Regions from separate parts of the Rhodopseudomonas telluris genome, predicted to be linked through region 2. Evidence: predicted binding sites of a transcription regulator. Region 2 holds the regulator's gene; each other region holds the start of a gene.
What was found. The regulator LexA, encoded in region 2, represses DNA repair genes until DNA is damaged. The targets are predictions, from matches to a motif close to TGTTCNNNNTGTGTTCNG.
Positions count from the first base shown of each region.

Region 1: the regulator LexA is predicted to act here: its motif matches at 5,223-5,240, upstream of recA (recombinase RecA).
Region 3: the regulator LexA is predicted to act here: its motif matches at 4,594-4,611, upstream of ACFFJ6_RS12805 (ImuA family protein).

Region 1 is NZ_JBHLWM010000005.1:466,872-477,038, reverse strand. It holds gene ACFFJ6_RS13745 (PaaI family thioesterase) at 43-507, opposite strand; gene ACFFJ6_RS13740 (hypothetical protein) at 834-1,124, shown strand; gene ACFFJ6_RS13735 (Crp/Fnr family transcriptional regulator) at 1,313-1,969, shown strand; gene ACFFJ6_RS13730 (hypothetical protein) at 2,137-2,274, opposite strand; gene ACFFJ6_RS13725 (hypothetical protein) at 2,519-2,878, opposite strand; gene ACFFJ6_RS13720 (hypothetical protein) at 3,391-3,588, opposite strand; gene ACFFJ6_RS13715 (response regulator) at 3,738-4,136, opposite strand; gene ACFFJ6_RS13710 (hypothetical protein) at 4,305-4,487, shown strand; gene ACFFJ6_RS13705 (hypothetical protein) at 4,521-4,766, opposite strand; gene ACFFJ6_RS13700 (hypothetical protein) at 4,821-5,036, opposite strand; gene recA (recombinase RecA) at 5,329-6,423, shown strand; gene gcvP (aminomethyl-transferring glycine dehydrogenase) at 6,992-9,886, opposite strand; gene gcvH (glycine cleavage system protein GcvH) at 10,030-10,167, opposite strand, start outside.
Region 2 is NZ_JBHLWM010000008.1:662,618-672,784, reverse strand. It holds gene ACFFJ6_RS20575 (Hsp20/alpha crystallin family protein) at 1-125, shown strand, start outside; gene ACFFJ6_RS20570 (PilZ domain-containing protein) at 288-527, shown strand; gene ACFFJ6_RS20565 (OmpA/MotB family protein) at 539-1,393, opposite strand; gene ACFFJ6_RS20560 (HAD family hydrolase) at 1,637-2,266, shown strand; gene ACFFJ6_RS20555 (acyl-CoA thioesterase) at 2,296-2,778, shown strand; gene ACFFJ6_RS20550 (hypothetical protein) at 2,789-3,136, opposite strand; gene ACFFJ6_RS20545 (molybdopterin molybdotransferase MoeA) at 3,347-4,558, shown strand; gene lexA (transcriptional repressor LexA) at 4,750-5,457, shown strand; gene ACFFJ6_RS20535 (peroxiredoxin) at 5,485-6,060, opposite strand; gene smpB (SsrA-binding protein SmpB) at 6,128-6,601, opposite strand; gene mscL (large conductance mechanosensitive channel protein MscL) at 6,635-7,066, opposite strand; gene dapA (4-hydroxy-tetrahydrodipicolinate synthase) at 7,122-8,015, opposite strand; gene ACFFJ6_RS20515 ((R)-mandelonitrile lyase) at 8,249-8,656, opposite strand; gene ACFFJ6_RS20510 (ribonuclease activity regulator RraA) at 8,675-9,388, opposite strand; gene pxpB (5-oxoprolinase subunit PxpB) at 9,610-10,167, shown strand, end outside.
Region 3 is NZ_JBHLWM010000005.1:265,479-275,645, reverse strand. It holds gene ACFFJ6_RS12820 (ABC transporter substrate-binding protein) at 1-1,195, opposite strand, end outside; gene ACFFJ6_RS12815 (UdgX family uracil-DNA binding protein) at 1,436-2,974, opposite strand; gene ACFFJ6_RS12810 (putative DNA modification/repair radical SAM protein) at 3,254-4,504, opposite strand; gene ACFFJ6_RS12805 (ImuA family protein) at 4,670-5,455, shown strand; gene ACFFJ6_RS12800 (Y-family DNA polymerase) at 5,343-6,941, shown strand; gene ACFFJ6_RS12795 (error-prone DNA polymerase) at 7,126-10,167, shown strand, end outside.

The sequences.
Region 1 (10,167 bases), on a different contig from region 2:
TGAGCATCGTAGCGGCGGAGGTAATTAGGAGAGTAGTTGCCCCTACAGCATTGCGAATGCGCTCGATACCATCGCCACGGGCTTGCCGTCGCCGGCGCCGAGCAGCGTCACGCGGCCGAAGCTCATGGTGCGGCCGAGCCGGACCACGCGGGCCTCGGCGAGCACGTCGCTGGACGCGACCGCTTTGAGGAAGTGGGTGGTCTGATCGACCGTGGTCATCGGCCGAAAGCCGCGATTGGCGGCGAGAATCGCGAAGACCATCGCGGTGTCGGCCAAGGCCATCAGGGCCTGGCCGCAGACGATGCCGCCGCTGCGGCAGAGCCGCTCCGAGAATGCCATCCGCAGGGTCGCGCCCGGCTGCCAATCGGCCGCGGCGCCGGGGGGCGGGTCGGTTTCGATCGCCTCGACCGTCAGACCGAGATCGAGCACCCACGGCGCGAACACTTCACCGAGCGTTTGACGGGCCTGTTCGAGGCCGAACTCCGTTGCCTGCGGGGCTTCCGCCATAAATTGTCCCTCCCTGTGCGTTTTTTCTTTGCTGGACGTTGCCGACCGTGCCGATTGCACGGACGGCGTGTGATTTGTCGCATCGGAGCCGATTCTGGGCGGCTTGAAAACGCCACGGTCGATCCCTTAAGCTTTTGGCGGTTTGACAGGGTGGCGTATGGTCAAGCGTTCGATACTCGTGTTCGGCGTCGTTGCTGCGGCAATTCTCCTCAATGGTTGTACCCGCTGTGGTCCAATCTGGGAGGATTGGACGCAGTCGCCGAAGTCTTGCAGGTCCGATCGCCTCTGATGGCGGCGCCAGCCTGCCGCAAGAAGAGGGAAGTGACATGAAGGTACTGCGCGGCGCAGCGGTGTTGGTTTTGCTGATGGGGCCCGCGGTGGCCGTGGCCCAGGAGGCCCCGCACGTGAATCTGGTTCCCGAGATTCAGCACAAGTCGCCCGAGGAGAAGGCGCAGGACGCCATCCGCGAAAAGGCCTATCGCGAGTCACTGCGCAAGATTCCGGATGCCAAAGCTCCGAACGATCCCTGGGGTGACGTGCGTAGCAACGAGGCTGCATCCGCCAAGCCGAAGACTGCGACTACGAAGTCGAAGAAATCAGGACAGGCTGCGAACTAATTTCAGTGCCAACTACGACCACCGTCGAATAGCGTGGTCAAAACGGCACAGATTTTTCTTTGAAATTGATGTTGATGGACCGTCGCGGCGAATGTTTCGACGCGCGGCTATCGGCGCCTACACGGCGGAGGTCGTATTTCGCGATTGTAGGACAACACGTGAAGTCTCTCGATGTGGCGTTCGATCCAATGGCGTTTCTGAGTAGCGCGGGACCGGGTCGGACGATCCAGCAATTCCGCAAGCACCAAAGCATCTTTGCGCAAGGCGATAAGGCCGACAGCGTGCTGTATTTGCAGCAGGGGCGCGTCAAGCTCGTGGTGATGTCGGAGCAGGGCAAGGAAGGCGTCGTCGCGATCCTCGAAGCCGGGCAGTTCTTCGGCGAGAGCGCGCTCATCGGACGGCGACGCTTGTCGACGGCCGTGGCGCTTGAAGACTGCATGGTCACGGCGCTGACCGGTCCGATGCTGATTACTACCATCCAGCGCGAGCCCGGCATGTGCGAAGTTTTCATGACGCACCTGCTCAAGCGCAATTGCCGCGTGGAAGAAGACCTGATCGATCAGCTGTTCAATTCCAGCGAGAAGCGTCTGGCACGACTGTTACTGCTGCTCGCGGATTTGAGCGAAGGTGATAGTGCGAAGTCGCTGCCTGTTGATATCAGCCAGGAAACGCTGGCTGAAATGATCGGGACGACGCGCTCGCGCGTCAGTCACTTCATGAACAAGTTCCGCAAGCTCGGCTTCATCAACTACAACGGCCACATCGAAGTCTATCCGTCGTTGCGTAGTACCGTGTCGCCCGACAAGGCGCGGCTGCAGGACGGCGACACGCGCCGCTCCGATTAGCGCGATCGCGCTCTTCAGAACTGTGTGCGGGCGGTGGTCAGCACGCGGACACTCCTGACAAGAGACACGCCGAAACCGAGCACGTTCTCGGGCGCGGCTTGCACGGCTCTTGCCTGCCTATGCTCGCATCTCCCGATGCAAACGCAGGGGCGCGGCGGAGGCGCGCGTCAGCTTTTATCGCCCAGCAGCTTGCCGTCGACACGGTTGACGAAGTGGACCTGCGTGCAGGCGGGACAGCGGATCAGTTCGAAGGTGGTGGCCGTCGGAGGGGTGATGTCCTCAGCAACCCAGGCCTGAACCTTCATGGCAGTCCGCGGACATTTGTAGATCACATGAGGCATCAGGGCCGGAGCTCTGCGGGAATTTTCTGGACCATTGCCGGCCAGGCCTCTTCGTCTTTTGATCTAGATCAACTGTAGTATTCTTACACCTCAAAACTAGCGTGAATTCTTGGCAATGCGCAGCGTGCGCATACGCCCGGTAGCGGGATCCTCAGGGATGCCGACCGGACGTTGCAACGCGTGGACGGATAGAAGGTTTGTCTAGCGGCTATTGCCGGGCGCAGCTCACCACGATGCTGCTCGAGGTCGGACCGCAGCGCGCGGTCAGCACGCCGCGCTCGACCGTGATCGTATCGCTGAAGCGTGCCGAGGAGCTGCCGACGCACAGCGCCGAGACCAGGGTTTCGCCGCTGTCGCAGCTCGTCGGACAGCCGTTCGAAACGCAGCTGGCAGAAGTCACGGTGCGGATGCTGGAGGCCGAGACGCCGTCCTTGCCGGCCGGGCCGGGTGGTCCGGCGGGACCTTCGGGGCCCTGTTCGCCACGCGGGCCCGGAGTTCCCTGGCCGAGGTCGCATCCGCCCAGCGCAAGAGCCGCGGCCGTCAGTCCGATCAAAGTCCCGAGACGCATCTGCCCATCCCCCTGTGAATAATCGACCCGTAGCAGCCGCGGGCAGGAGCACGATGACCGCGCTGTCGAAGCTCCGGCGATGGCCATCAGCGATGGTCTGGAAACCTGCCGAGCATTCGACGTCTAGGTCAGAACCGGGCTCAAAACTTTGAGATGGCGCAAGACGATCGATCGGGACGGAGTGGCGCAAGAGCGAACACGCTGCAGAAGCTGCGCGTGCATCGATTTTCCGTGGCGCAGTTTCGGCGTACCGGCAGGCCAAAATGAAAGAGCCCCGAACGAGGCCATGTTCGGGGCTCCCGTCAGCGTCGGAACTCCCCACCTCTAGAAAGCTCGGCAATGACGGCTGGTAAGCTATCCAGCGAGGTGCGGCTCGCATTGCTTAGAATCAAATACCTCTGTGTTTGCAGCGCTCTGCAGAGCCTCCGGCGTTGGAGCGTAACCACGCGCCAATCGCATCGCGGGCGCTCGGAGAACTTGTCACGCCACTGTGCTGCCTACAAAGGCCCGCATCACGTTCCGCCACGGCTCGGCCGATCGCGCTCGCTGAGGTTCGCGATCAACTGCATCAGGACCCGGCGTCGCTCTTCGTCATGGGTTTCCGACAGCAGGCGGCGATAGAGTTTGAGGTTTTCCTCGCGAACAAACTTGTCCAATGGTGTTGTCCCCGTTCGTTTCAGGCACTGAACCATCCGGTCCGCGACCGGCATGAACTGACTGCGATGAAGCGAATGGTGGAAAAATACAGCGCCTGAGAATGGCTGTCGATCCGAGAGGCACAGACGAGGACGCACATAATTTAACTGACGTTGTAAGGTGAAGCCTTACATGCAGCCTTGGTCTTTGTCCGGATCGTCGTTCAAGCGCCCTGCGGCGCGCCGGGGGCGGGATTGTTGAGCAATTGGGTGATTGCCGCCACCACTTGCGAGGGCGCGAACGGCTTGGTGATGAGCAGGCTGTTGGGGACGCCGCGCGAGGCCCATTCGGCGGCGCTGTCGCCGGTCATGTAAACCACCGGAAAGCCCGGATCGATCTCCCGGACGATTCGGCCGACGTCCCATCCATCCAGGCGGTCGCGGCCGAGATTGACGTCGGTCAGGACCGCACGGAAACGCTGCGGATCCTCAAGCAGCTGCTGAGCCTGCTCGCCCGACGCGGCCACTTCGACTTTGAAACCACCTTCTTCGAGGGCTTCCTGTACGACACTCTGGATCATTGGTTCGTCTTCGACGACCAGGATCACGATCGAATTTTCCAAGACGAACCCCTGCCACAGGCATCGACCGGGACAACAAGTCTCGCGGGCGGTGGAAGTTCCATTTCGCCGGCTCCGAGGCCGGATGCGTGCGTCATGATTCCATTGGTGGATGGGGACTGGCGCGCCGAGACGTTAAGCAGGTACCGAGAAAGCACGGGAGTTGTTGCTATGACGTGGTACGTGGACGCCATCCTGGTCGGGATCATTCTGCCCTGGATCATCGTGACCTATCGGCTGATCGCAGCCTTTCGTTCCAGCGTCGCCAGCGGCCTCATTGCCTGGGCGAAATGGGCCGTGCCGTGCATTCCGGCGATGCTGCTGGTGATGTGGGGTGTTCAGAGCCTGCGCTAGAAAGCATGCCGGAATCATTGCGGGCGCGGCGGCTCAATTCGTTCCGTCGCTCCGGTTGATCGACAGCATCATGCCGTTCTTGATCCGTCGCGCTTCGGTGAAAGCGCGCTGCACGCCGAGATCGGCGGAGTCGGTCGAGAAGGTGATCAGCTTGTTGCAGTTGGGGCATTGCACCTGAACGCCTTCGCGGATGTTCCGGATCTTCTCGCGGAACGGCACGCGGCACTTGGTACACAGCACCCGAATCTTGTCCGGCGGCTTGGTCGGAGCGAGCTGCATGGTCATCCCCTAGTTCTGCGTGGGGACGATTGAGAAACGATGAACGGCGCGCGCTCAGGGCTCGGGGTGCGGGTCTTGTGGCAAACCTGTGATCTCGGGGAGGGGGGCAAAGCCCAGCCGCGAGGTCGCGTGCGCGGGCCGCCAATGCGTCGGTCGCCGCGGCACGAATTCATGGGTTTCGCAGTGCACCCATCCGCCGATCACCCGCCGGCACGGCTCCATGGTCCACTCGACCCGGCCGTCGACAATGACTGCCAGTTCCAGCTGCACGTCGAAGCTTTCTGTGCCGATGGGCTCCCACATACGACTAAAGGTGCGCTGTCCTATTCCGTGAGCATTGTCCCCAATCAATTACGGGCCGAGTCGGGCCGGGTTTCACGCAAAAATCGCGATTCCAACCGATCTAGCGAGGCGGTGACGGTGGATCGCGATGGGTGGCGGCCGTGATTATCTGCAAAGAACATATTGCGAACAGAGAACAAAGAGTGTACGTTCTTATCCATTGATTATCGGCCCCTCGCGGTTTGTCCCACCGGCGAATCCCGTCCATAAGGAGCATCACATGGCTTCCGCCCCCACTGCCCTGCGTATCGTCGAAGGTTCTTCCATGGACAAATCCAAAGCGCTGTCCGCCGCGCTGTCTCAGATCGAGCGCCAGTTCGGCAAGGGCTCGGTGATGAAGCTCGGCAAGAACGATCGCTCGATGGATATCGAGACGATCTCGTCCGGTTCGCTCGGGCTGGACATCGCGCTCGGTGTCGGCGGTCTGCCGAAGGGGCGCATCGTCGAGATCTACGGGCCGGAATCCTCGGGCAAGACGACGCTGGCGCTGCATTGCGTCGCCGAGGCACAGAAGAAGGGCGGCATCTGCGCCTTCGTCGATGCCGAACACGCGCTCGATCCGGTCTATGCCCGCAAGCTCGGCGTCAATGTCGACGAGTTGCTGATTTCCCAGCCGGACCACGGGGAACAGGCGCTTGAGATCGCCGATACGCTGGTGCGGTCCGGCGCGATCGACGTGCTGATCATCGACTCGGTGGCGGCGCTGGTGCCGCGCGCCGAACTCGAAGGCGAGATGGGTGACGCGTTGCCCGGCCTGCAGGCCCGCCTGATGAGCCAGGCGCTGCGCAAGCTCACTGCCTCGATCAACAAGTCCAACACGATGGTGATCTTCATCAACCAGATCCGGATGAAGATCGGCGTGATGTACGGTTCGCCGGAGACCACCACGGGCGGCAATGCGCTGAAGTTCTATGCCTCGGTCCGCCTCGACATCCGCCGCATCGGCCAGATCAAGGAGCGCGACGAAGTCGTCGGCAACCAGACCCGAGTCAAGGTGGTGAAGAACAAGCTCGCGCCGCCGTTCAAGCAGGTCGAGTTCGATATCATGTACGGCGAGGGCGTCTCCAAGATGGGTGAGATCCTCGACCTCGGCGTCAAGGCCGGCATTGTCGAGAAGTCCGGCGCCTGGTTCTCGCACGACAGCCAGCGGCTCGGTCAGGGCCGTGAGAACGCCAAGGCGTTCCTGCGCGCCAACCCGGATCTCACCGCCAAGATCGAAGCGTCGATCCGGCAGAACTCCGGCCTGATCGCCGAACAGATCCTCGCCGGCTCGCCCGAGAGCGACGCCGAAGGCGAGGAGCCGGTCGACGAATAAGGCTTGGCGCCGAGGCATCGGCGATGCTGTGAACGACAGCGCGGACAACGCTCCGCGCTGAGGAAATTCAAGACGGCGAGCGCTGCGCCCCCTGTTGCCGGGGATCCCGCAGCGCTCGCCGCATTTTTGAGCTGAGGCTGAGGCTGAGGCTGAGGCTGAAACAGCAAAATCGGCTGTCATCGCCCGCGAAGGCGGGCGACCCAGTATTCCAGAGCGCGTGTTGAGAGGTCGGGCTTCTGCTTAACGCTCTGCGATACTGGATCACCCGCCTTCGCGGGTGATGACGGGAGATTCTGGGGTATGGCGTTGCGTCATCCATCCCCGTCATGCGCCGGCTTGATTCGCGCATCCATCGCGCGCGCAGCGCGCTGCAGGACGGCCTCTTGCGGAGCGGATGGATAGCCGGGTCAGGCCCGCCAACGACGCCTTGGGTGATGTCGACGTTCGACGCGATGCGCCCGGCATGCGGATTTTTCCGGCACTGCGGCCGTGGCGGTCATTCTCCTTGCGCCCGGTCCCGAGTCGACGTTTCCGCCGACCCGTTGCCTCGCTTTCTCCACTACCGCGCTTACTCCGCGGCTCGCGCGTAGTCCGCCGCCAGTGCGTAGTCCTCGATCGGCGGGCAGGAGCAGACCAGGTTGCGGTCGCCGTAGACGTTGTCGACGCGGCCGACCGGGCTCCAGTATTTGTCGGTCCGCGAATGCGGCGCCGGGAAGCAGCCTTCCGTGCGCGGATAGGGCCGCGTCCACTCCGCCGAGGTGACGTCGTGCACCGTGTGCGGGGCAAAACGCAGCGGCGACTGCTCGATCTTGAAGCGGCCCTCCTCGATCTGCGCGATCTCGCGGCGGATCGCGATCATCGCGTCGCAGAACCGGTCGATCTCGGCTTTCGATTCCGACTCGGTCGGCTCGATCATCAGCGTGCCCGGCACCGGGAAGCTCATGGTCGGGGCATGGAAGCCGTAGTCGATCAGCCGTTTCGCGATGTCGTCGACGGTGACGCCGGTGGTGGTCTTCAGCGGTCGCGGATCGACGATGCATTCATGCGCGACGCGGCCGCGCAGGTTGCGATACAGCACCGGGAAATGCGGCTGCAGTTTCGCTGCGATGTAGTTGGCGTTGAGGATCGCGATCTCGGTGGCGCGCTTCAGGCCGGCGCCGCCCATCATCAGGATGTAGATGTAGGAGATCGTCAGGATCGACGCCGAGCCATAGGGCGCGGCCGACACCGTGCCGCCGCCGTGCAGCACGCCGCTGGTCGGCTCGCCCTCGGCCGGATGGCCGGGCAGGAACGGCGCCAGATGCGCCTTGACGCCGATCGGCCCCATGCCGGGGCCGCCGCCGCCATGCGGAATGCAGAACGTCTTGTGCAAATTGAGGTGGCTGACGTCGGCGCCGTAGTCGCCGGGCCGGGCGAGACCGACCTGCGCGTTGAGATTGGCGCCGTCGAGATAGACCTGTCCGCCATGGGCGTGGACGATGTCGCAGATCTCGCGGATGTGTTCCTCGAACACGCCGTGGGTCGACGGATAGGTGATCATCACCGCGGCGAGATTCGCCGAATGCGCTTCGGCCTTGGCGCGCAGATCGTCGACATCGACGTCGCCATGGCTGTCGCAGGCGACCACCACGACATCCATGCCGGCCATCGCGGCCGAGGCGGGGTTGGTGCCGTGCGCCGAGGACGGGATCAGGCAGATCTTGCGATGCGGTTCGTTGCGCGACAAATGATAGCCGCGGATCGCCAGCAGGCCGGCATATTCGCCCTGCGCGCCGGAATTCGGCTGCAGCGACACCGCATCATAGCCGGTGATCTCGGCCAGCCAGGCTTCGAGCTTGGCGAACATCGCGTGATAGCCTTCCGCCTGCGCGCGCGGCACGAACGGATGCAGGCTGCCGAATGCCGGCCAGGTCAGCGGCATCATCTCGGTGGTGGCGTTCAGCTTCATGGTGCACGAGCCGAGCGGGATCATCGCGCGGTCGAGCGCGAGGTCGCGGTCACTGAGCTTGCGCATGTAGCGCAAGAGTTCGGTCTCGGAGCGATAGTCCTGGAACGCGGCCTGCGTCATGTAATCGCTGCTGCGCGTCAGCGTTGCCGGCAGCGTGTCCGACGCATCCTGCTCGACGCTCGCATAGTCGAGCGCCCCGCCGAACGCGCGCCACAGCGCCTCGACCGTCGCCGGCGTCGTGGTCTCGTCGAGCGCGATGCCGAGCGACGTCGCGTTGATGCGCAGGTTGATGGTCTCGGCCTCGGCGCGGGCCACGATGGCGTCGCGCTTGTCGCCGACCTCCACCGTCAGCGTATCGAAATACGTCTCGTTCACCGGCGCGAAGCCGAGCTGCTTCAGCCCGGCGGCGAGCGTCGCGGTGCGGCGGTGGACGCGGCGGGCGATCGCAGCGAGGCCGTCGGGGCCGTGATACACCGCGTACATCGAGGCGATCACCGCCAGCAGCACCTGCGCGGTGCAGATGTTCGAGGTCGCCTTCTCGCGGCGGATGTGCTGCTCGCGGGTCTGCAGCGCCAGCCGATACGCCGGCTGGCCGTGGCTGTCGATCGACAGGCCGACAATGCGGCCGGGCAGGCTGCGCTTCAGGCTGTCACGCGCCGCCATATAGGCGGCGTGCGGCCCGCCATAGCCCATCGGCACGCCGAAGCGCTGGGCCGAGCCGATCGCGATGTCGGCGCCGAGTTCGCCGGGCGGCGTGATCAGCGTCAGCGCGAGCAGGTCGGCGGCCATCACGGCGATCGCGCCTTTCTCGTGCAGCTTGGCGATCGCGGAACGCGGATCGCGCAGCGCGCCCGACGAGCCGGGATATTGCAGCAGCGCGCCGAACACGTCGGCGGCGTCCAGATCGGTCTCGGGATCGCCGACCAGGATGGTCCAGCCGAGCGGCTCGGCACGAGTGCGTAGCACCGCCAGCGTCTGCGGATGGGCGTCGCGATCGACGAAGAAGGCCTTCGATTTCGCCGCGGAAGCGCGCTCGGCGAGCGCCATGGCTTCGGCGGCTGCGGTGGCCTCGTCGAGCAGCGAGGCGTTGGCGACGTCGAGCCCGGTGAGGTCGCAGATCATGGTCTGGAAGTTGAACAGCGCCTCCAGCCGGCCCTGGCTGATCTCGGGCTGATACGGCGTGTAGGCCGTGTACCAGGCGGGATTTTCCAGAATGTTGCGCTGGATCACGGTGGGCAGCACCGTGCCCGAATAGCCTTGGCCGATCAGCGAGGTGAACACTTGGTTCTGCGCCGCCAGCTCGGTCATGTGCGCGAGCGCTTCGGTCTCCGACAGCGGCGCGCCGAGCGACAGCGGCTCCTTGATGCGGATCGCATAAGGCAGCGTCTCGGCCATCAGCTGGTCGAGGCTGCCGGCTCCGACGGTGGAGAGCATCGCGCCGATGTCCTGCGGCGACGGCCCGATATGCCGGCGCACGAAGTCATTGGCGGCGTCGATCGGTCGGCGATGCGGCATGCTCTGGTCCTCGTTTCGAGAAATGCTCAACCGCGTCATTGCGAGGAGCGAAGCGACGAAGCAATCCAGGGGCTCAGTGCCCCGGAGCTGGATTGCTTCGCTTCGCTCGCAATGACGAATTCACGCGAACGGACGGCTTGTTATTAAGCCGTGTGGGCCTTGTAGGCGGCGGCGTCCATCAGGCCGTCGAGTTCGCTCTTGTCGGCGATCTTCAGCTTGAAGAACCAGGCGGCGCCGTCGGCGTCAGAATTCACCAGCGCCGGCTCGGTGCCGAGCGTCTC
Region 2 (10,167 bases):
ACGCGGTCATTGCGGCGGATAATGTCAGCGCCTCTTTCAAGAACGGGGTTCTCTCGGTGACCTTGCCGAAGAACGGCCCCGCGCCGTCTTCGGCCAAGCGGATCGCGATCCAGCCCGGCAAGTAAGCGGCAGTCCGGGCCTAAACGATTTGTTTATCATCAAGCCGTCTACGCCGGGACAATCCTGCATTGTCCCGGCGTGTCGGATTTCGGCGCAAACAGAATTTAACAACTTCGGGGTGCAATCTCTGCGCGAAGGTATTTTCACCGGCAGCGCGAGACTGGGTGATGAGACAAGAGCGCCGATTTGCACGTGTACGCCCGAACGCAAGTGCAGCGAGCCTGATCGTCGGTCCAAAGCTGCCGGTCGTGGCCTGCAATGTGGTCGATTACTCGGCTGGTGGCGCCTGCGTCGAGTTGAACGCCAACATCACCCTGCCCCAACGTTTCGAACTGCTGCACGGCGGCACGAAAAAGAAGTGTCGCATGGTCTGGAAGCGCGACCGACGCGTCGGCGTCGCATTCTGACGTCAGGCGCGTCAGCGTTGCAAGTCCGGCGGCAGCGGCGGGTTTTCGCGCAGCAAGATGATGGTCACGCGCCGGTTGGCGGCGATCGTGGGCGCCTCCGGAAAGAGAGGCTCGCCGTCGCCCTTCCCGGCCACTGACATCACCCGGTTCGCCGGCAGTCCCTCGCGCTTCAGGATCTGTCGGACCACATTGGCGCGGCCGGTGGAGAGGTCGAAAGCGTCGTAGTCTTCGTTGCCAGCAACCGCCACGGCGGCGGTATGTCCGACGATTGAAATCCGCAGCGCCGTCGCGCGCAACGGTCCGGCGAGGCGGGCGATTAGCAGCCGTGCATTTTCATAGGGCACCGCCGACCCATCCGGAAACATCGGCCGGCCGTCCTGATCGGTCAGTTCCAGATTGAGTCCCGCCGGGGATTCCTCGAAAACGACGTTCTTCGACAATTCGGCGAGTTCGGGAGAGTCCTGCAAGGCCTGCCGCAGCGATGCCGATGCGAGCGCGAACTCGCGCTCGGACTTCGCCTGCGAGGCGCCGCTGCCGGCACCGCCGGCGTCCTGCAGTTGCGGGGTTGCGCTCGACTGGTCGGGCGCCACGTTCATCTTGCTGCGAACCTTGCCCTGGACCGGCACGCCGTCGGTCTCCAGCACCCCTGAATAGCGCGACTCCTGCTGCACGCCGAACGCGTCGCGCATCGAGCCGGCGACGATTTGCATCTTGTGCAGATCCTGGGTCGAGAACGACACCAGGACGAGAAAGAAGCTAACGAGGAGGCCCATCAGATCGGCGAAGGTCACGAACCACCCGTGCCCGCCGGGATGCTCTTCCTCGACCTTCTTCTTGCCGCCCGCGCGGCCACTTCCACTCAACATCGGTAATGATCCGACATCGAGCACGTGGCAAACGAGTGGTGACGTCCGACGCGCATGGCGATCGCTGCTGATGGATCCGGCGCCGCGTATGTCGAGTCTCGAACCAAGCATCGCCCCGCAGCTTCAAGGTTCTAGAATGGCACGCGTGAAAAAACGGTTGTCGTTGTTCCTCAATGTTTCCGCACCATACTAGACTTCCGTCGGCATCTCGCCCCGGCGCCTCGATCCTGCTAGGTCTCTGGTATGAAAACCTCCCTGTCTCCCGGCGCGGCTGATGCACTGTTGTTCGATATCGGCCGCGTGGTGATCGACTTCGATCTGGCGCGAACACTGAAGGCCTGGGCCGTCGAACTTGGCAGCGATCCATCGGCGATGATGATGCGCCTTGCGAACAACGACACCTTTCATCGCTACGAGACCGGACACGTCACCGATGCGGAATTCTTTGCGGCAGTCCGGGACGTTCTGGGACTACGGCTTTCCGACGACGCGTTGCGCGAAGGCTGGAATGCGATCTTCATCGGCGAGATGCCGGGCATCGGGCCCCTCCTTGCGCGCGCCGCGCAGCATTTGCCGCTCTACGCGCTCTCCAACACCAACGATGCCCACGTCGCGCATTTCACCGAGCACTACGCGCATTTGCTGGTCCACTTCCGCGAACTGTTCCTGTCGTCGCGGATCGGTCTGCGCAAACCAAACGCCGCAGCTTACGATTTCGTCGTGAGGGAGATCGGCGTGCGCCCCGACCGCATTGTGTTCTTCGACGATCTGGCCGAAAACATCGAAGCCGCGCGCGAGCATGGCCTCAAGGCCGTGCACGTCCGCTCCAGCGCGGACGTCGCGCAGGCGCTCGATCAACTGGGGCTGTCGTGACCTGCCCGAACCGCACCTGACGAATGGCCATGACCGTTGCTGCGACCGACTTAGCCTGGGATCACCCGAGCCCGTTCACACTAACCATGGTGCCCGGCCCGGCCGACATCGACGGGCTCAATCACACCAACAACTCGGTCTATGTGCGCTGGTGCGACAGCGTCGGCTGGGCGCATTCGGAGGCGCTCGGACTCGCGCTTGCCGACTGGCAGCGGATCGACCGTGCGATGGCGATCCGACGGGGCGAATACGACTACCTGCTGCCGAGCCATCTCGGCGACGAGCTGCTGCTCGGGACCTGGATCTACGGCAGTGACGGCAAACTGGTGATGGAGCGGCGCTTCCAGCTGATCCGCCCAAGCGACGGCGCCACCGTCATGCGCGGGCGCTGGCAACTGGTTTGCATCGAAATGTCGAGCGGCCGCCCACGCCGCCTGCCCCCGGAATTCGCCGCGGTTTACCTGCCGGTGATGGTGCGGCCGAAGGACGAGCCGGCCTCCGACCAAGCGTGATGACTCATCGTTACTGCGCTGGCAGTGCGCGGCAGTCCATCGAATACACGAGCTCGCCCTTTGCGGTGCGGCCGATCGGCTGACACGGCACGTAGGCGCGGGGCGCCCCCGGTGCTGGAGCTGCGGATGGGGCCGTAGCAGGCGCGGCCACCGGCGCGCTGGCGGCGGGCACCGGTGCCGGCACCCGGGCAGCCGGCGATTCCTCCGGTGCACTCGCCGCCGGCGGCGCATAGTCCGGATTGGCCGACGGCATCCAGCCTTTGCTCCAATCGTGCCGGACCGCATAGGTGGTTCCGAAGGCGATCAGGCCGATCACGCCGACGATCCGCAGCAGCCATTTCGCGAAATCATCACCCATCTGCGCGCTCCACCGCTGGCACGTCCCTGCAAGATGATGGTCCTACCGCCCGGTGCCCCCGCCCGACAATTAGGATTTCGTTGGGCGCGCTGCCGGATCGATCGGCTTGCCGCATCTTGCGCAAGCGGCGCAGCGCACCTAAAGCCGAAGCATGAGCCGTTCCGCACCTGTACCCCAGCAGTCTTTCCTCACCCCGTCCGGAGCCGCCCGATGGCGCTGATGCCGGTTGCCGACGCCCTCGCCGCCGTCCTCCACAGCGCTGGCGGACTCGCCACGGAGGCCGTCGCGCTTGAGGACGGCCACGGGCGCGTGCTGGCGCACGATCTCGCGGCGTTGCGGACGCAGCCGCCGCAGGCGATGTCGGCGATGGACGGCTATGCGGTGCGCGCCGAAGACGTGGCAACCGCGCCGGCGCGGCTCACCGTGATCGGCGAGATCGCCGCGGGCCGGCCGGCGGCCCAATCCGTCGGCCCTGGCCAGGCGCTGCGCATCTTCACCGGCGGCGTGATTCCCGAAGGCGCCGACACCGTGGTAATCCAGGAAGACACGGTGCGCGATGGCGACCAGGTCACCATCACCGAGGCCGCGCGCCGCGGCCGCCACATCCGGCCGGCCGGCGTTGATTTCAGCGAGGGAGACATCCTGCTGCGCGCGGGGGCTCGACTGAGCGACCGTGACCTGGCGCTCGCCGCCGGTATGAACCACCCGGCTCTCCCCGTGTATCGCCGCCCGCGTGTGGCCATGCTTGCCACTGGCGATGAGCTGGTGATGCCGGGCAGCAGCCTGCAACCCGGACAGATCGTCTACTCAAACGGCTACGCGCTACGCGCTCTCGCCCGCAGCGAAGGGGCCGACGTCACAGACCTGGGTATCGCCGCCGATACGATGGACGCGACGACCGCCGCCATTCGGCGGGCCCGCGATCTCGGCGTCGACCTGCTCGTCACCACCGGCGGGGCCTCCGCCGGCGACCACGACCTCGTCAAACAAGCTCTCGAAGCCGAGGGCACCGAGATTGCGTTCTGGAAGATCGCGATGCGGCCCGGTAAGCCGATGATGCACGGGCGGCTCGGCGCGATGCGGGTGATCGGCCTCCCCGGCAATCCGGTGTCGTCCTATGTCTGCGCCTTCCTGTTCATGGTGCCACTCTTGCGCGCGCTGTCCGGAATGCGCAACGCCATGCATCACCCCGAAACGGCCTCGCTTGGCTCACCACTCTCCGCCAACGATCAGCGCGAAGACTATCTGCGTGCCTACGTCAGCTCGAGCGACGCCGGCCGTCTGGTCGCCACACCGGTCGACCACCAGGATTCGTCGCTGCTGGCGCGCTTGTCGGCTGCACAAGCGCTGATCATCCGGCCGCCCCATGCCCCGGCCGCAGAGGCCGGAGCGAACTGTCAGATCCTTAAGCTCCCCCTATAGCGATCGATGAATTTGTTGACCTCAAATTAAGAGGTTGCGGAACACATACCGAACATATAGTGTTCGTTCATGATTTGTTTCGATTCATGTCGCCTCATTGGCTCAAGCTTCACGACGCAATGACGCACGGTGATGACGCACGGTGATGACGGACAAGATGGCGATCGTCGCCAAATTGGGGAATGGTCGGGATGTTGACGCGCAAACAATTCGAGCTGCTGAAATTCATCAACGAACGGCTGAAGGAAGCCGGCGTGCCGCCCTCCTTCGACGAGATGAAAGACGCGCTGGACCTGCGCTCAAAGTCCGGCATTCACCGCCTGATCACGGCACTCGAAGAACGCGGCTTTATCCGCCGTCTGCCAAACCGCGCGCGCGCCATCGAGGTGATCAAGCTTCCTGATCTCGGCGGCAACGCGGGCGGCGCGCGGCGCGGCTTCACCCCGAGCGTAATCGAAGGCAATCTCGGCAAGGTCCGCCCGCCGAGCCCGCAGCCGGTGGAGCACGAGACGGATCGCAATGTCGCCGTTCCGGTGATGGGACGGATTGCGGCCGGTACACCGATCGAGGCGCTACAGACCCGCAGCCACACCATCAGCGTGCCACCGGAAATGCTGGGCGCTGGCGAACACTACGCGCTGGAAGTGCGTGGCGATTCGATGATCGAGGCGGGCATCCTCGACGGCGACATGGCGCTGATCCAGCGCAACGAGAGCGCCGATACCGGCGACATCGTGGTGGCGCTGATCGACGAGGAAGAAGCCACGTTGAAGCGCTTCCGTCGCCGCGGCGCTTCCATCGCGCTCGAGCCCGCCAACGCTGCTTATGAGGTTCGCATCCTGCCGCCCAACCGCGTCCGGATTCAGGGCAAGCTGGTTGGGCTGTACCGCAAGTACTAATCGCGATCGATCAGGGCAGCGACGATCTCAGCGCTGATTGGCCTTTAGCCACGCCAGCACGTCTCCGGCATTCCGGTCCGGCGGAAACACCGGATAGAACACGTGGACGATGCGGCCGCTGTCGATGATCAACGCGATCCGCTTCAGCAGCGTCAGGTCCGCGACCCGCATCGTCGGCAGCTTCACGGCGGTCGCCAGCGCAAGCGCCTCGTCGGACAGCACCGGGAATGGCAAATGCAACCGTGTCGCCATCTCGCGCTGATAGTCAGTGCTTTGCGTCGATAGGCCGAACACCTGGGCAGCACCGGCTGCCTTCAACTCCGCAAACAGATCCCGGAACGAGCAGGTTTGCGGTGTACAGCCCCGCGCACCCGGGATCATATCCCAGTCATCGACCGGCGAGATCTGGCCTGGGACCCCGGTGCGCGGATAGCCGAACACGACCGTAAGTTCCGGCAGCTTCGACAGATCGACGGTCTCGCCGCTGGTGGCGGGCAGCGCCAGCGACGGCAGCGTCATGCCGGGCAGATGCGCGGCGGCGCCGTCATCGTCCGGTGCGGGGATCAAGGACCAGTCGACGTCTTGCAAGTTCGGCTGCGACATCGTCATTCCCTCTGCTGTCCCTCGCCCGCGCTCCGGCGCGCCGCGGTTCACCTTGCCTGGTGAGCGATCAGCCCCGCGCGCGCAGCAGGCGGCCCTTCTCGCGGCTCCAGTCGCGCTTTTTCTCGGTCTCGCGCTTGTCGTGGAGCTGCTTGCCCTTGGCCAGCGCCAGCAGCAGCTTGGCGCGGCCCTTTTCGTTGAAATACAGCTTCAGCGGGATGAGCGTCATGCCCTGGCGCTCGACCGCGCCCATCAGCTTGTTGATCTGCTTGCGGTGCAGCAGGAGTTTGCGCGGCCGCTTCGGCTCGTGATTGAAGCGGTTGGCCTGCAAATATTCGGGAATGGTGGCGTTGATCAGCCAAATCTCGCCGCCGCGCGAGTCGGCATAGGATTCGGCGATGGTCGATTTGCCACCGCGCACCGACTTCACCTCGGTGCCGGTTAGGGAGATGCCGGCCTCAATCGTATCCTCGATCGCGTAGTTGAACCGTGCTTTGCGGTTCTCGGCCACCACCTTGATCGGACGTTCGTTCTTGTCGGCCATTGCGGCTGAACCTCGTAATCGCCGCCCCGCAGGTCAGACCTGCGGGCGGTTGCCGCTCTTCAGGATATCGCGAATCTCGGTGAGCAGTTCCTGCTCCCGGGTCGGCTTCGGCGGCTCGGCCGGCTTCGCCTCGTCTTTCCGCTTCAGCCGGTTCATCGCCCGCACCACCAAAAACAGCACGAAGGCGACGATGAGGAAGTTCAGCGTCAGCGTAAGGAAGCTGCCCCAGGCCAGCACCGCGCCCTGCTTCTTGGCTTCGACCAGCGTGTTCGCGGTGACCGCCTTCGACAGCGGCGTGAAGTAGTTGGAGAAATCGAGGCCGCCCGTGATCGCGCCGATTACCGGCATGATCACGTCGCCGACCAGCGAAGAGACGATCGCGCCGAATGCGGCGCCGATGATGACGCCGACCGCGAGGTCGACGACATTGCCCTTCATCGCGAACTCACGGAATTCCTTCAGCATCGCGCTTCCCCGGAGCTTCTTGTTGACGGCGCCCGACTGCTGCGGGCGGCGGAGATCAGTTCAGCAAGCCGGCGTGCATCATCGCCGCCCGGATCACCTTGCCGGTCGGCTCGGTCACCTTCATCAGCGGCAGCCGGACCTCTTCCTGGATTCGGTCGAGCAGCGTCAGTCCATGCTTGGCGCCGGCGACGCCCGGCTCCTTGAAGACGGCATCGTGCAGCGGCACCAGACGGTCCTGGATCTTCAGTGCGCCCGCGTAGTCTCCCGCGAACACCGCACCCATCAGGTCCGAACACAGCTTCGGCGCCACATTCGACACCACCGAGATGCAGCCATGGCCGCCCGCCGCCATATAGGCCAGTGCGGTCATGTCCTCGCCCGAGAGCTGCAGGAAGTCGGCGCCCATTGCATGGCGCTGCTGCGAAACGCGGCCGAGATTGGCCGTGGCATCCTTGACGCCGGCGATGTTCTTCAGCTCGTACAGCCGGCTCATGGTCTCGACCGACATGTCGACCACCGACCGCGGCGGGATGTTGTAGATGATGATCGGGATGCCGATCGCGTCGTTCACCGCCTTGAAGTGGTGATACATGCCCTCCTGGGTCGGCTTGTTGTAGTAGGGCGTCACCACCAGCACCGCCTGGGCTCCCGCCTTCTCGGCGTGCTTGGCGAGTTCAACGGCTTCCCGCGTCGAGTTCGAACCGGCCCCGGCGATCACGGGCACTCGGCCCTTGGCTTCCTGGACACACCATTCCACCACCTTGTTGTGCTCGTCATGGCTCAGCGTCGGGCTTTCGCCGGTCGTCCCCACCGGCACGAGACCGTGCGTGCCCTCTTCGATCTGCCAGTTCACCAGATCGCGAAACGCCTGCTCATCCAGCGACCCGTCCTTTTTGAACGGCGTGACCATGGCGGTAAACGATCCCCGGAAATTCGCCTTGGCTGCCATTGGTATTCTCCTGACGCGCATCGCCTGCAAACGAACCGCCTTCATAACGAGTCCAAGACAGCGGCGAAAGAGCTGAGATTACGAGAGAAACAGCGGCGAACGGCACTCGCAAGTCTAAACCGCCGCACGCCAAAACGAGACATCAGAAGGTCTTACTGGAGCCAGCTCAAGTTCCATTGAAGCTCGCTGGCAACCCCATATCCACCACTCGGAATTTGATGGAACTGCCCGGCTTAAGCTGTTGGATAAACTGCGTAATCAGCTTCGCTGACCTGTTCCATCCAGGTCGCGAAGCTGCCATCGAGCGCTTCCTGCATGGCGATGTGGGTCAGGCCGTTGGTCGGGGACGCACCATGCCAATGCTTCTCGCCCGGCGGGATCCAGACGACATCCCCGGCGCGAATCTCTCGCACCGGACCGCCTTGCGTTTGGATCCGCCCCACGCCGGATACGACATAAAGCGTCTGGCCGAGCGGATGGGTATGCCAAGCAGTCCTGGCGCCCGGCTCGAACGCGACGCGAGTCGCGGCCAGCCGCGCCGGAGCCGGGGCCGACACGATCGGGTCCTGCCAAACCGTGCCGGTGAAATAGTCCTTGGAGGCACGCTGCGTCGGACGCGAGCCAGCTGCGAAGATATCCATATGTCGGTCTCCCCGGCGCTACGCCTTGCCCGCCTTTTCCTTGAACGCCGCATAGCGGGCCTTGGTTTCGGCGTTCATCGGATAGAGCCCCGGCAGCACGGCGCCGTTGTTGACCTCCTCGACGATCCAGCCTTCCATCCGCTCCTGCTCCGGGCCTTCGGCCAGCACGTGGTCGAGCAGCGCCTGCGGGATCAGCACCGCACCATCCTGGTCGGCGACGATAATGTCCTTCGGGAACACCGCCACGCCGCCGCAGCCGATCGGCTCGCCCCAGCCGACAAAGGTCAGCCCGGCCACCGAAGGCGGCGCCGCTGCGCCGTTGCACCACACCGGCAGGCCGGTGCCGAGGACGCCTTCGAGGTCGCGCACCACGCCGTCGGTGATCAGCGCGGTGATGCCGCGCTTGACCATCCGGGCGCAGAGGATGTCGCCGAACACGCCGGCATCGCTGACGCCCATCGCGTCGATCACCGCAATGCAGCCTTCCGGCATCGCTTCGATCGCGGCCCGGGTCGAGATCGGCGACGCCCACGACTCCGGCGTGGCGAGATCTTCGCGCGCCGGCACAAAGCGCAGCGTGAACGCCTCGCCCACCAGCCGCGGCTGCCCCGGTCGCAGCGGCCGTGCGCCGCGCAGCCAGACGTTGCGCAGTCCCTTCTTGAGCAAGACCGTGGTGATGGTCGCGGTCGAGACACGCGCAAGGGTGGCCATGGCTTCCGGGGTCAGTGACATGTGCACGCAGCTCCTCAAGAGATCGGTGGCGCATCTTGCGGGCGCGCCCCTCGCCGTCAAGCCGCAACACGCGCTCGGCTGACCTTCGCTCAACGCCTGATCACCTTGGCTTATCGCTTGTTCCAGCAATCAGTTATCGCGTGGGAACGGTTCACGAAGTGATTTTCACGCATCCCGAAAACACGCTATGGCTAGGTCTCTGCCGATGAGATCAGAGGGACATGGCGTTCACGACTCCACGTATGTTGCCCAGCGGCGACTCTGCCATCACCGTCGATTTCGGCCGCGAGATCAGCGACGACTCCAACCGCCGCGTGCTCGCGCTGGATCGCCTTCTCACTTCCGCTCCGATCTCCGGCGTGCGGGAAACGGTGCCGACTTATCGGTCGCTGCTGGTACACTACGATCCGGAGCAGATCGGCTTCGGCGCGCTTGCCGAGCAGTTGACGCATTTGGCACAGGCGCCGATCGAGACCGCGGCGACGGCGCAGCGGCGGTGGCGAATCCCGGTCTGCTATGGCGGCGAACATGGCATCGACCTGGAAGACGCTGCGGCGACGCTGAACATCACGACTGACCAACTCATCGCCCGCCATGCCGGCGGTGACTATCGCGTCGCGATGATCGGCTTCACACCGGGGTGGTCTTACTTGTCCGGCCTCGATCCGGCGCTGGCGATTCCGCGGCGGCAAGCGCCGCGGCTGCTGACTCCCGCCGGCACGATTTCGATCGGCGGCGTGCAGACCGGCGTACAGTGCCTGCCCGGTCCGAGCGGCTGG
Region 3 (10,167 bases), on a different contig from region 2:
CGCCGAACAGCTTCCAGTTCTCGCCTTCGAACTTCATCATCTGCAGCTGCTCGATCGGCGCGAAGTCGGTCGCCGAGGTCTGGAGCTTGACGCCCGGCAGCAGGCCGCCGAGCTGCACGCCCTGCAGGTTGGCCGCCTGCTTCATGACGTTCTCGCGGGTGAGGTCGTCGCCGCACTGCTTGATCAGCACCGCGACGGTCTCGGCGATGTTGTAACCGGTCATGAACGAGCTGTCGGCGCGGCTGGCGTCCGGCGCGTACTTCGCCATGAACTCGTAATACGCCTTCATGCCCGGATCGTTTTCCCACTGCTTGTCGGTGGCGTCCTTGGCATAGGAGGCCGAGATGATGCCCTGGGCGTTTTCGAAGCCGGCGGGCTTCATCACGCTGCCGGTCGAGGCCGAGACGTTCGGCACGATCATCATCGGCTTCCACGCCAGCTCGGCGACCTTCTTGATGGTCTGCGCGGCGAATTTCGGCGTGGCGAAGATCACCAGCACGTCCGGATTGGCGGCCTTGATCTTGACGATGTGGGAGTCGACCGTCGGTTCGGTCAGCTCGTAGCTGTCCTCGATCACGACCTGCGAGGCCTTGGCGCCGAGGCCGTCCTTGAGGCCCTTGAGATAGTCCTTGCCGAAATCGTCGCCCTGGTACAGCACGGCGATCTTGGCGTCCGGCTTCTCCTTCATCAGGTACTTGGCGTAGATGCGACCTTCGCTCTGGTAGCTCGGCAGCCAGCCCATCGTCCACGGGAAGCGCTTCGGATCGTTCCACTTGGTGGCGCCCGACGCCAGGAACAGATGCGGCACCTTCTTGGCGTTGAGATATTTCTGGATCGCGGTGTTCGACGGCGTGCCGAGCGGCGAGAACATGAACAGGACTTCGTCGCTCTCGACCAGCTTGCGGGTCTGCTCGACCGCCTTCGGCGGCGAGTAGGCGTCGTCGTAAGAGATGTAGACGATCTTGCGGCCGTTGATGCCGCCCTTGTCGTTGATCATCTTGAAGTAGGCGTCCTGCGCCCGGCCGACGCTGCCATAGGCGGACGCGGGGCCGCTGTAGGGCACGATGTTGCCGATCTTGACTTCGGTATCGCTGGCGCCGGGGCCGTATTTCTTCTGCGCCATCGCCTGGCCGCCGGCGGCGGACAGCAGAGCGGCGGTCGCCAGGGTGGCGATCGTGCGGGAGAGAGCGGACATCAAGTTCCTCGCAGGTTGTTGTTGGTCTTGCTGCAGGCGCTGCTCTGCAGTGCAGCAGTGCGCCGCAGGGTTAGCCGGTTCGGCGGCTCCGCTCAACCCGTTGCGATCGCGACGGTTACTGAAAGTCGTTGGGTTTCGGTTGAATCAAAAGCCATCGCGCCGCCTGCGCGGAATTGTCGCGTTTGTCAGGGGGGCCTAGTGGCTTCTGTTCGACGGACCAGCGGCGGCTGCGGAACTGCATCAAGCCGCATGAGCTTTTTTCAAATGCGCCGCGACGATTTTGAGGTCGTCCACGAAGCGGGCGTATTCGCGTTCCTTGGCGTCGGCATCGGGCAGCCGGAGCAGGTAGGACGGGTGGACGGTGACCAGCACCTGGGGACCCTCGTCGCGCTCGATCAGATGGCCGCGGTTGGCATTGATCGGCGTGACCTTGCCGAGCACGCTCTGCGCCGCGGTTGCGCCCATCGCCACCACCAGCAACGGCTTGATGACGGTGAGTTCGCGCTCGTACCATTGCCGGCACGCCTTGATCTCGGGCGTGTTCGGCTTCTGGTGCAGCCGGATCTTGCCGCGCGGCACGAATTTGAAATGCTTCACCGCATTGGTGACGTAAGTCTTGCTGCGGTCGACCCCGGCCTCGGCCAGCGCGCGGTCGAGCATCTGCCCGGCGGGGCCGACGAACGGCTTGCCGGCGAGGTCTTCCTTGTCGCCGGGCTGCTCGCCGACCAGCATCACGGTGGCGTGCTGCGGGCCTTCGCCGAATACGGTCTGGGTCGCCGGCTGCCACAGGTCGCAGTCGCGGCAATCGCGCGCCTGGTCGCGCAGCGCCTCCAGCGTATCGCCGCTGTGCTTGGCTGTCGTCATCGGCTGTTCCTGTCGCTGCGGCTTCTTCGGCGCGGTCGCCTCGGCGGCGACCATCGCGTGGGTCTTGCGCTCGGCGTCCTCGATCAGCGGCTTGATCAGCTTGGCTTCGGGGAGGTTGCGCCAATATTTCTTCGGCATCTCGGCCTGCATGGCTTTGGTCTTCAGTCGCGCCGGATTGAAGATGCTGGCGTAGTAAGTCAGCCAGGTTTCCTCCAGCCGATCCTCCGACGGTGCCATCGATTTTGCCACGCCGGGCGTGATTGCGATCGCGTGGCCGTCCCAATGCGCGCAGACGTCCGGCGTCAGGATCGACCAGGCCATATCGGCGAAGCGGCGCGCGAAGAACGGCGCGGCGAGTTCGACGATGTGGTGCTCGGGCTCGAACCAGGCCACGTAGCGTGACTTCGGCTCGCGGCCGATTTCCTTGAAGCGGACGAAGGCGTGCATCTTGTGCTCGTCTCGCCGCACCGCTTTCGCCATCGCCTGCAGCCGCGCGACGTCAGGGTCGGTGGCGATCGACATCAGCTCGGGATTGGCGCGCAGCCGCCACAGCAATTGATAGAGATAGGCGAAGCGTTGCGGATCGCGATGCAGGATGGCGGTCTTGGCCAGCTCGACGAAGCGGGCGGGGACGTTGAAGGTCGGAGTAGGAGAGGGGGCGGTTGCGTCAGAGGATGGCGATGCCGGCTGCGTCGGCGGCGCTGACTGATCGAAAGGCGCTGGCGCCTCCGCAAACGCCCCGGTTCCTGAAGCGGCTGCTCCCGGCGCCAGCCCCGGCGCATCGAACAACTCAGGCTCGTCCCCCGCCACCGTCCAGGTAACATCCGCCGGCGCCACATCCGCCAACACCAACCCCCGCGCCGCCGTGCGCCAACCATCGAAATCGGTGTCGCTGTCGAGGCGGATGGCGTGCATGGCGGTGATTGCTTCTCTCCCTGAGCGACTTGTTATTTCGTCGTTGCCACTTGTTCATCGTCATCCTGAGGTGCCGCCGCAAAGCGGCGGCCTCGAAGGATGGGCTCCAAGCGCTTGTAGCTCATCCTTCGAGGCTCGCTGCGCTCGCACCTCAGGATGACGGCTTTGCTTGGAGTTAATCACCCATCCCCGTCATTGCGAGCGAAGCGAAGCAATCCAGCCCAGTGCACGGCGCTGGATTGCTTCGTCGGCTGCGCCTCCTCGCAATGACGCTAAACCTCAAAACCCGAATCCCAGTTGCTGCGCCTTCGGCTTGAAGCGCTCCGCCAAGCGTGCGCCGTCGAGCAGGTAGCTCGGCGGGCGGTGGTCGGGGAGAACGATGAAGGGCAGGGCCTTGTTCCGTGGGATGTGGAGTTTCGAAAGGTCCGCGGTGCGGATGGCGCTGTAGCGACGCGTGTCGATGATGCGGTCGACCGCCTTGCGGCCGAAGCCGGGCACCCGCAGCAATTCCTCGCGGCTGGCGCGGTTGACGTCGAGCGGGAAGCGATCGCGATGGCGCAGCGCCCAGGCGAGCTTGGGATCCATCTCCAGCGACAGCATGCCTGCGGCCGGATCGATGATCTCGCCGGCATCGAAGCCGTAGAACCGCATCAGCCAGTCGGCCTGATACAGCCGATGTTCGCGCACCAGCGGCGGCGCCGCCAGCGGCAGCGCGCGGCTTGAATCTGGGATCGGGCTGAACGCCGAGTAGTACACCCGCTTGAGATTGTACGAGCCGTAGAGATTGGCACTGGTGTCCAGAATGGTCTGGTCGGTGGCGGCGTCGGCGCCGACGATCATCTGCGTGCTTTGCCCGGCCGGCGCGAAGCGCGGCGGCCGGGCGCGGCTCGGCTGCTTGCGCGCCTCGGCCTTGGCTTCAGTCGCTTCATCCAGCCGCAGCCGCAGTCGCCCCATGGTGCGGCGGATGGCGCGGACGTCCTTCTCCGGCGCCAGCTTGGCCAGGCTGTTCTCCTCCGGCACCTCGATGTTGATGCTGAGCCGGTCGGCGTAGCGGCCGGCCTTGGCGATCAGCGCATCGTCGGCCTCGGGGATGGTCTTGAGATGGATATAGCCGCGGAAGTGGTGCTCCTCCCGCAGCCGCCGCGCGACTTCGACGACCTGCTCCATCGTGTAGTCGGCGCTGCGGATGATGCCTGACGACAGGAACAGCCCCTCGATGTAGTTGCGGCGATAGAAATCGAGCGTGAGCTGCACCACCTCGTCGACGGTGAAGCGCGCGCGCGGCACGTTCGACGAGGCGCGGTTGACGCAATACAGGCAATCGTAGTTGCAGGCATTGGTCAGCAGCACCTTGAGCAGTGAGATACAGCGGCCGTCCGGCGCGTAGGAATGGCAGATGCCCATGCCGGGCGCGGTCGAGCCCAGCCCACGGCCGTCACGGCTGTCGCGTTTCTCCGTGCCGCTCGAGGCGCAGGAGGCGTCGTACTTGGCCGCATCTGCCAGGATGGCCAGCTTGCGCTGCACGTCCATTGGGAATCTCCTTGATTCAACTCGGGAAAAAATTTGGCGCGGGACCTCGTGCCGATCCCGATTGACTCCCCATCACGCTAGGGCTTTATTAGAACATATCATGAACAAATGAGCCGGCAACGGGTTCATCGAATCTCGTGACGGCAACGGAAAAAGGAGCGGCGCATGGACGGCGCGCGCCACAGCATGCTTGCGCGCCTGAAGGGCGAAATCGACCGGCTCGAAAGCGGGACGACCGAAACGCTGCGCCGCGTGCCGCTCGGCCACGCCGAGGCCGACGCCGTGCTGCAGGGCGGGCTGGTGCAGGGCGCGCTGCATGAGGTGTTTTGCGACGGTCACCACAGCGCGGCGGCGACTGGTTTCACGGCGGGCGTGGCGCGGCTGCTGGCTGAGCAGCGCTTCCTGCTGTGGATCCGTCAGGACTTTTCCGCGCGCGAAAACGGCGAGCTGGCGATGGAGGGCCTCGCCGAACTCGGCCTCGATCCGCGCCGGCTGGTGATGGTGCGGGCGCACGATGCCGACAGCGCGCTGCGCGCGGCCGCCGATGCGCTGGCGTGTAATGGCCTTGGCGCGGTGATCACCGAACTGTGGGGCGAGACCCGCGCGTTCGATCAGGTCGCCTCGCGAAAACTGACGCTGGCTGCGCAGGACAGCGGCGTCACCGCGCTGATGCTGCGCATCGCCGCCGCGCCGCAGGCCTCGACCGCGGAGACGCGCTGGATGGTGCGCGCGGCGCATTCGCCGCCGAGCGAAGACTGGGGGGCTCCGGTGCTCGAAACCTCGCTCATCCGCAATCGTCACGGCCAGACCGGCCATTGGATCATGGAATGGAATTGTGATGCGTGCCACTTCCGTGAACCGCAGACGCATTCTCGGCCTGTGGCTGCCGAGGTTGCCGACCGATCGGTTCGAACGTCAGTTACTTCCGCCGAGCAGCGGCTCGCAGGTTGATGCCTCGCGCGCGCCACGGGTGGTCGCCGCCAAGCGCGACAACGCGCTGGTGGTGGTGGCTTGCGACGTGCGGGCGACGCAGGGCGGCGTGCTGCCCGGCATGCCGCTCGCCACCGTGCGGGCGATGCATCCGGCGCTTGAGGTGATCGATCACGATCCGCATGCCGACGCGCTGCTGCTGCATGCGATCGCCGACTGGTGCGATCGCTTCACGCCGCTGGTGGCGCTCGATGGCAGCGATGGGCTGCTGCTCGATATCACCGGCTGCGCGCATTTGTTCGGCGACGAGGCGAAGCTGCTGACAATGCTGACGGCGTCGCTGACGCGGCAGGGCTTCGCAACCAGTGCGGCGATCGCCGGCACGGCGGTGGCGGCGCGGGCGCTGACCCGCGGCGCGCCGCGGACTATCGTGGCGCCGGGCGAGGAGGCGCAAGCGGTGGCGCCGCTGCCGGTGGCGGCGCTCGGCGTCGATGAGGCGACCGTGCGCGGGCTGCGCCGCGCCGGGCTCAGGACCATCGGCGAGGTACTGGCGCGGCAATCCTCCGAACTCGCGGCGCGGTTTGGCGAAGGGTTCGTCGCGGTGCTGCGCCAGGCGGCCGGCGACGACGACGCGCCGATCTCACCGCGCAAGCCGGCACCGGACTACGTCATCGACAAGCGCTTCCCCGAGCCGGTCGCGACCACCGACGTCATTCTGCCGACGCTGCTGGGGCTGGCGAAGCTGCTGATCGCCGCGATGGAGCGGAGCGGTAAGGGCGCGCGGCAGCTCGTCGCCAGCTTCTTCCGCAGCGACGGCGCGGTGCGCAGCATCAGCGTCGAGACCGGCCAGCCGGTGACGCGGGTCGAGGTGGTGCAGCGACTGTTTGCCGAAAAGCTCGACGCGCTGGCCGATCCGCTCGATCCCGGCTTCGGCTACGATCTGATCCGGCTCGCCGCCAGCGTCAGCGTACCCACCACCGAGGCGCAGCGCGGTTTCGACACCACCGCGCATCAGGCCGAAGACGTGGCCCTGCTTGCAGATACGCTGGCGGCGCGGCTCGGGGCACGGCGCGTCGTCCGCTATCTGCCGCAGGACACGCATATTCCCGAGCGCGTGGCGCTCGCCGTGCCGGTGCAGCATTGCCCGCCGGATAGTAACGATGCGCCATGGCCGGCGCGCGCCGACGAGCCGCCGCTGCGCCCGCTGCGGCTGCTGCAACAGCCCGAGCCGATCGAGGTGCTGGCCGGCGTGCCGGACGGCCCACCGGCGCAGTTCATCTGGCGCCGCGTCACCCACCGCGTCACCCGCGCCGAAGGCCCGGAGCGGATCGCCGCCGAATGGTGGCGCGCCGCCGAGCCCGGCCTGACCCGCGATTACTTCCGCATCGAGGACGAGGAAGGCGCGCGGTTCTGGCTGTATCGCGACGGCCTCTATGCGATCGAGGTGATGCCGCAGTCCGACGGCACCGGCCAGCCGCGTTGGTACATGCACGGGCTGTTCGCGTGAGGTGGAGTTAAGCTCTAGGCCATGACCTCTCCCCGTCATTGCGAGCGAAGCGAAGCAATCCATAGCGTCGTGCACTGAACTGGATTGCTTCGTCGCGGAGCCCGTGCTCGGACGGCGCGAAGCGCCGATCCGGGTGCTCCTCGCAATGACGGACTAAATTACGAATTACTAAACCGAGACGCCCATGAGCGCGCGCTACGCCGAGATCGGCGTTACCACCAACTTCTCGTTCCTGGAAGGCGGTTCGCATCCGCAGGAGTATGTCCGTCAGGCCGGCGAGCTCGAACTCGATGCGATCGGCATCGCCGACCGCAATACGCTGGCCGGCGTGGTGCGCGCCTACAGCGAACTCGACAATAAGGAGCTGATCCACAAACCCAAACTGCTGATCGGCACCCGGCTGTGCTTCATCGACGGAACGCCGGATCTGCTCGCCTATCCGACCGACCGCGCCGCCTACGGCCGGCTCTGCCGCCTGCTCAGCACCGGCAAGCTGCGCGCCGAGAAGGGCGAGTGCCATCTGACGTTTGGAGACCTGGAAGAGTTCGTCCACGAGCCTGCGCCACCTAGCGATCGGCCTTCAGCTACTATCCACCACCTCCCCACGTCGTCATGGCCGGGCTTGACCCTGCCATCCACGGCTCCGAGCAAGGCCGTGCTGGCGTCCGTGGACGCCCGGGTCAAGCCCGGGCATGACGGTGGAAAGGTCACGGTTGATAGCTCGAAAATACTGCTGGTCGTGATGCCGTCCTATCGCTTCCAGACCAAGACCATCGCATCCGCGCTCACGCGTCTCACCGCGCTCAACACCGGAAATATCTGGCTCGGCCTCGCGCCTTATTATCACGGCGACGACAAGCGGCGGCTGGATCGGCTGCGGCGGATAGCGGCGTCCGCCAAGGTGCCGTGTATCGCCACCAACGATGTCCTGTATCACCATCCGGCGCGGCGTCCGCTGCAGGATGTGCTCACCTGCGTGCGCGAGAAGACCACGATCGGCAAGGTGGGGCGCCGGCTGGAAGGCAATGCCGAACGCCATCTCAAGCCCGCCGCCGAAATGGCGCGGCTGTTCCTCCATGATCCCGATGCTATCGCCGAGACGCTGCGCTTCGCCGATCGCATTACGTTTACGCTGAACGAGCTGAAATATCATTATCCCGACGAACCCGTGCCGCCCGGCAAAACGGCGCAGCAACATCTGCAGGATCTGACCGAGCAGGGCATCGTCGAATATTTCCCGCGAGGCATCAGCGAAAAGCTGCGCGCAACGATCGACAAGGAGCTGGCGATCATCGCGCATCGCGGCTATGCGCACTACTTCCTCACCGTGCACGACATCGTCCGCTATGCGCGGTCGCAGGACATCCTGTGTCAGGGCCGGGGTTCGGCCGCGAACTCCGCGGTGTGCTACGTGCTCGGCATTACTTGCGTCGATCCGACCGAGATCAACTTGCTGTTCGAGCGCTTCGTCTCCGAGGAGCGCGACGAGCCGCCGGACATCGATGTGGATTTCGAGCATTCGCGCCGCGAGGAGGTGATGCAATATGTCTATCACCGCTACGGCCGCCATCGCGCAGCGATCGTGGCCACCGTGATCCATTATCGGCCGCGCTCGGCGATCCGCGACGTCGGCAAAGCGTTGGGGCTGAGCGAAGACGTCACGGCGGCGCTCGCCGATACGGTGTGGGGCAGCTGGGGCACGGGGCTGAACGAGATGCAGGTGAGGCAGGCCGGGCTCGATCCGCAGAACACGATGATCGGTCGTGCGGTCGAACTCGCCACCGAGTTGATCGGATTTCCGCGGCATCTGTCGCAGCATGTCGGCGGCTATGTGCTGACCCAGGATCGGCTCGACAGCTACGTGCCGATCGGCAACGCGGCGATGGCCGACCGCACCTTCATTGAATGGGACAAGGACGACATCGATGCGGTGCAGATGATGAAGGTCGACGTGCTGGCGCTCGGCATGCTGACCTGCCTTCGCAAAGGGTTCGACCTGATCGCGCAGCACAAGGGCGTACGGTTTCAGCTCTCCGACATCAAGTCGGAGGACGACAACGCCGTCTATAAGATGCTCCAGCGCGGCGAGTCGATCGGCGTGTTCCAGGTCGAGAGTCGGGCGCAGATGAACATGCTTCCGCGGCTGAAGCCGCGCTGCTTCTACGACCTCGTCATCGAAGTCGCGATCGTGCGGCCTGGCCCGATCCAGGGCGACATGGTGCATCCGTATTTGCGGCGGCGGAACGGCCAGGAGCCGGTGGTGTACCCCTCGCCATCCGGAGAGGCCGGGGACAAGAACGAGCTCAAGGACATTCTCGGCCAGACGCTCGGCGTGCCGCTGTTTCAGGAACAGGCGATGCGGATCGCGATCGAGGCCGCGCACTTCACCCCGGACGAGGCCAATCAGCTGCGCCGCGCGATGGCGACGTTTCGCAATGTCGGCACGATCGGAAAATTCGAGAGAAAGATGATCGGTAATCTGGTGGCGCGCGGCTATCCGCAGCAATTCGCGGAAAACTGCTTCAATCAGATCAAGGGGTTCGGCACTTATGGATTTCCCGAGAGCCATGCCGCAAGTTTTGCCAAGCTGGTCTACGTCTCGGCGTGGATGAAATGTGAACACCCCGACGCCTTCTGCTGCGCATTGCTCAATTCGCAGCCGATGGGGTTCTACGCGCCGGCGCAGATCGTCGGCGATGCGCGGGCCAACAAGGTCGAGGTGCAGCCGGTCGATGTGTCGTTCAGCGAGGGGCAATGCACGCTGGAGGAGCGCTGCGGCAAGTATCACGCGGTGCGGCTCGGCTTCCGCATGATTGACGGCTTCCGTTGGGCCGATCCGGACGAGGAGCGGGTGCGGCGCGAAGCCGGCGAGGCGCCAAGCGACGATTGGGCGGAGCGCATCGTCGCGGCGCGGGCGAGGGGGGCGTTCACGTCGCTCGAACAGTTCTCCCGCATCACCGCGCTGCCGAAGCGTGCGCTCATCTTGTTAGCTGACGCCGATGCGTTCCGCTCGCTCGGGCTCGACCGCCGCGCCGCGCTGTGGGCGGTACGGCGGTTACCCGACGATGTGCCGCTGCCGCTGTTCGAAGCTGCCAGCGCGCGCGAGCAGGAGGACGAGCGTGCCGCGCCGCTCCCGGCGATGCCGATGGCCGAGCACGTCGTCGCCGATTATCAGACGGTGCGGCTATCGCTCAAGGGCCACCCGATGGAATTTCTGCGCGCGCTG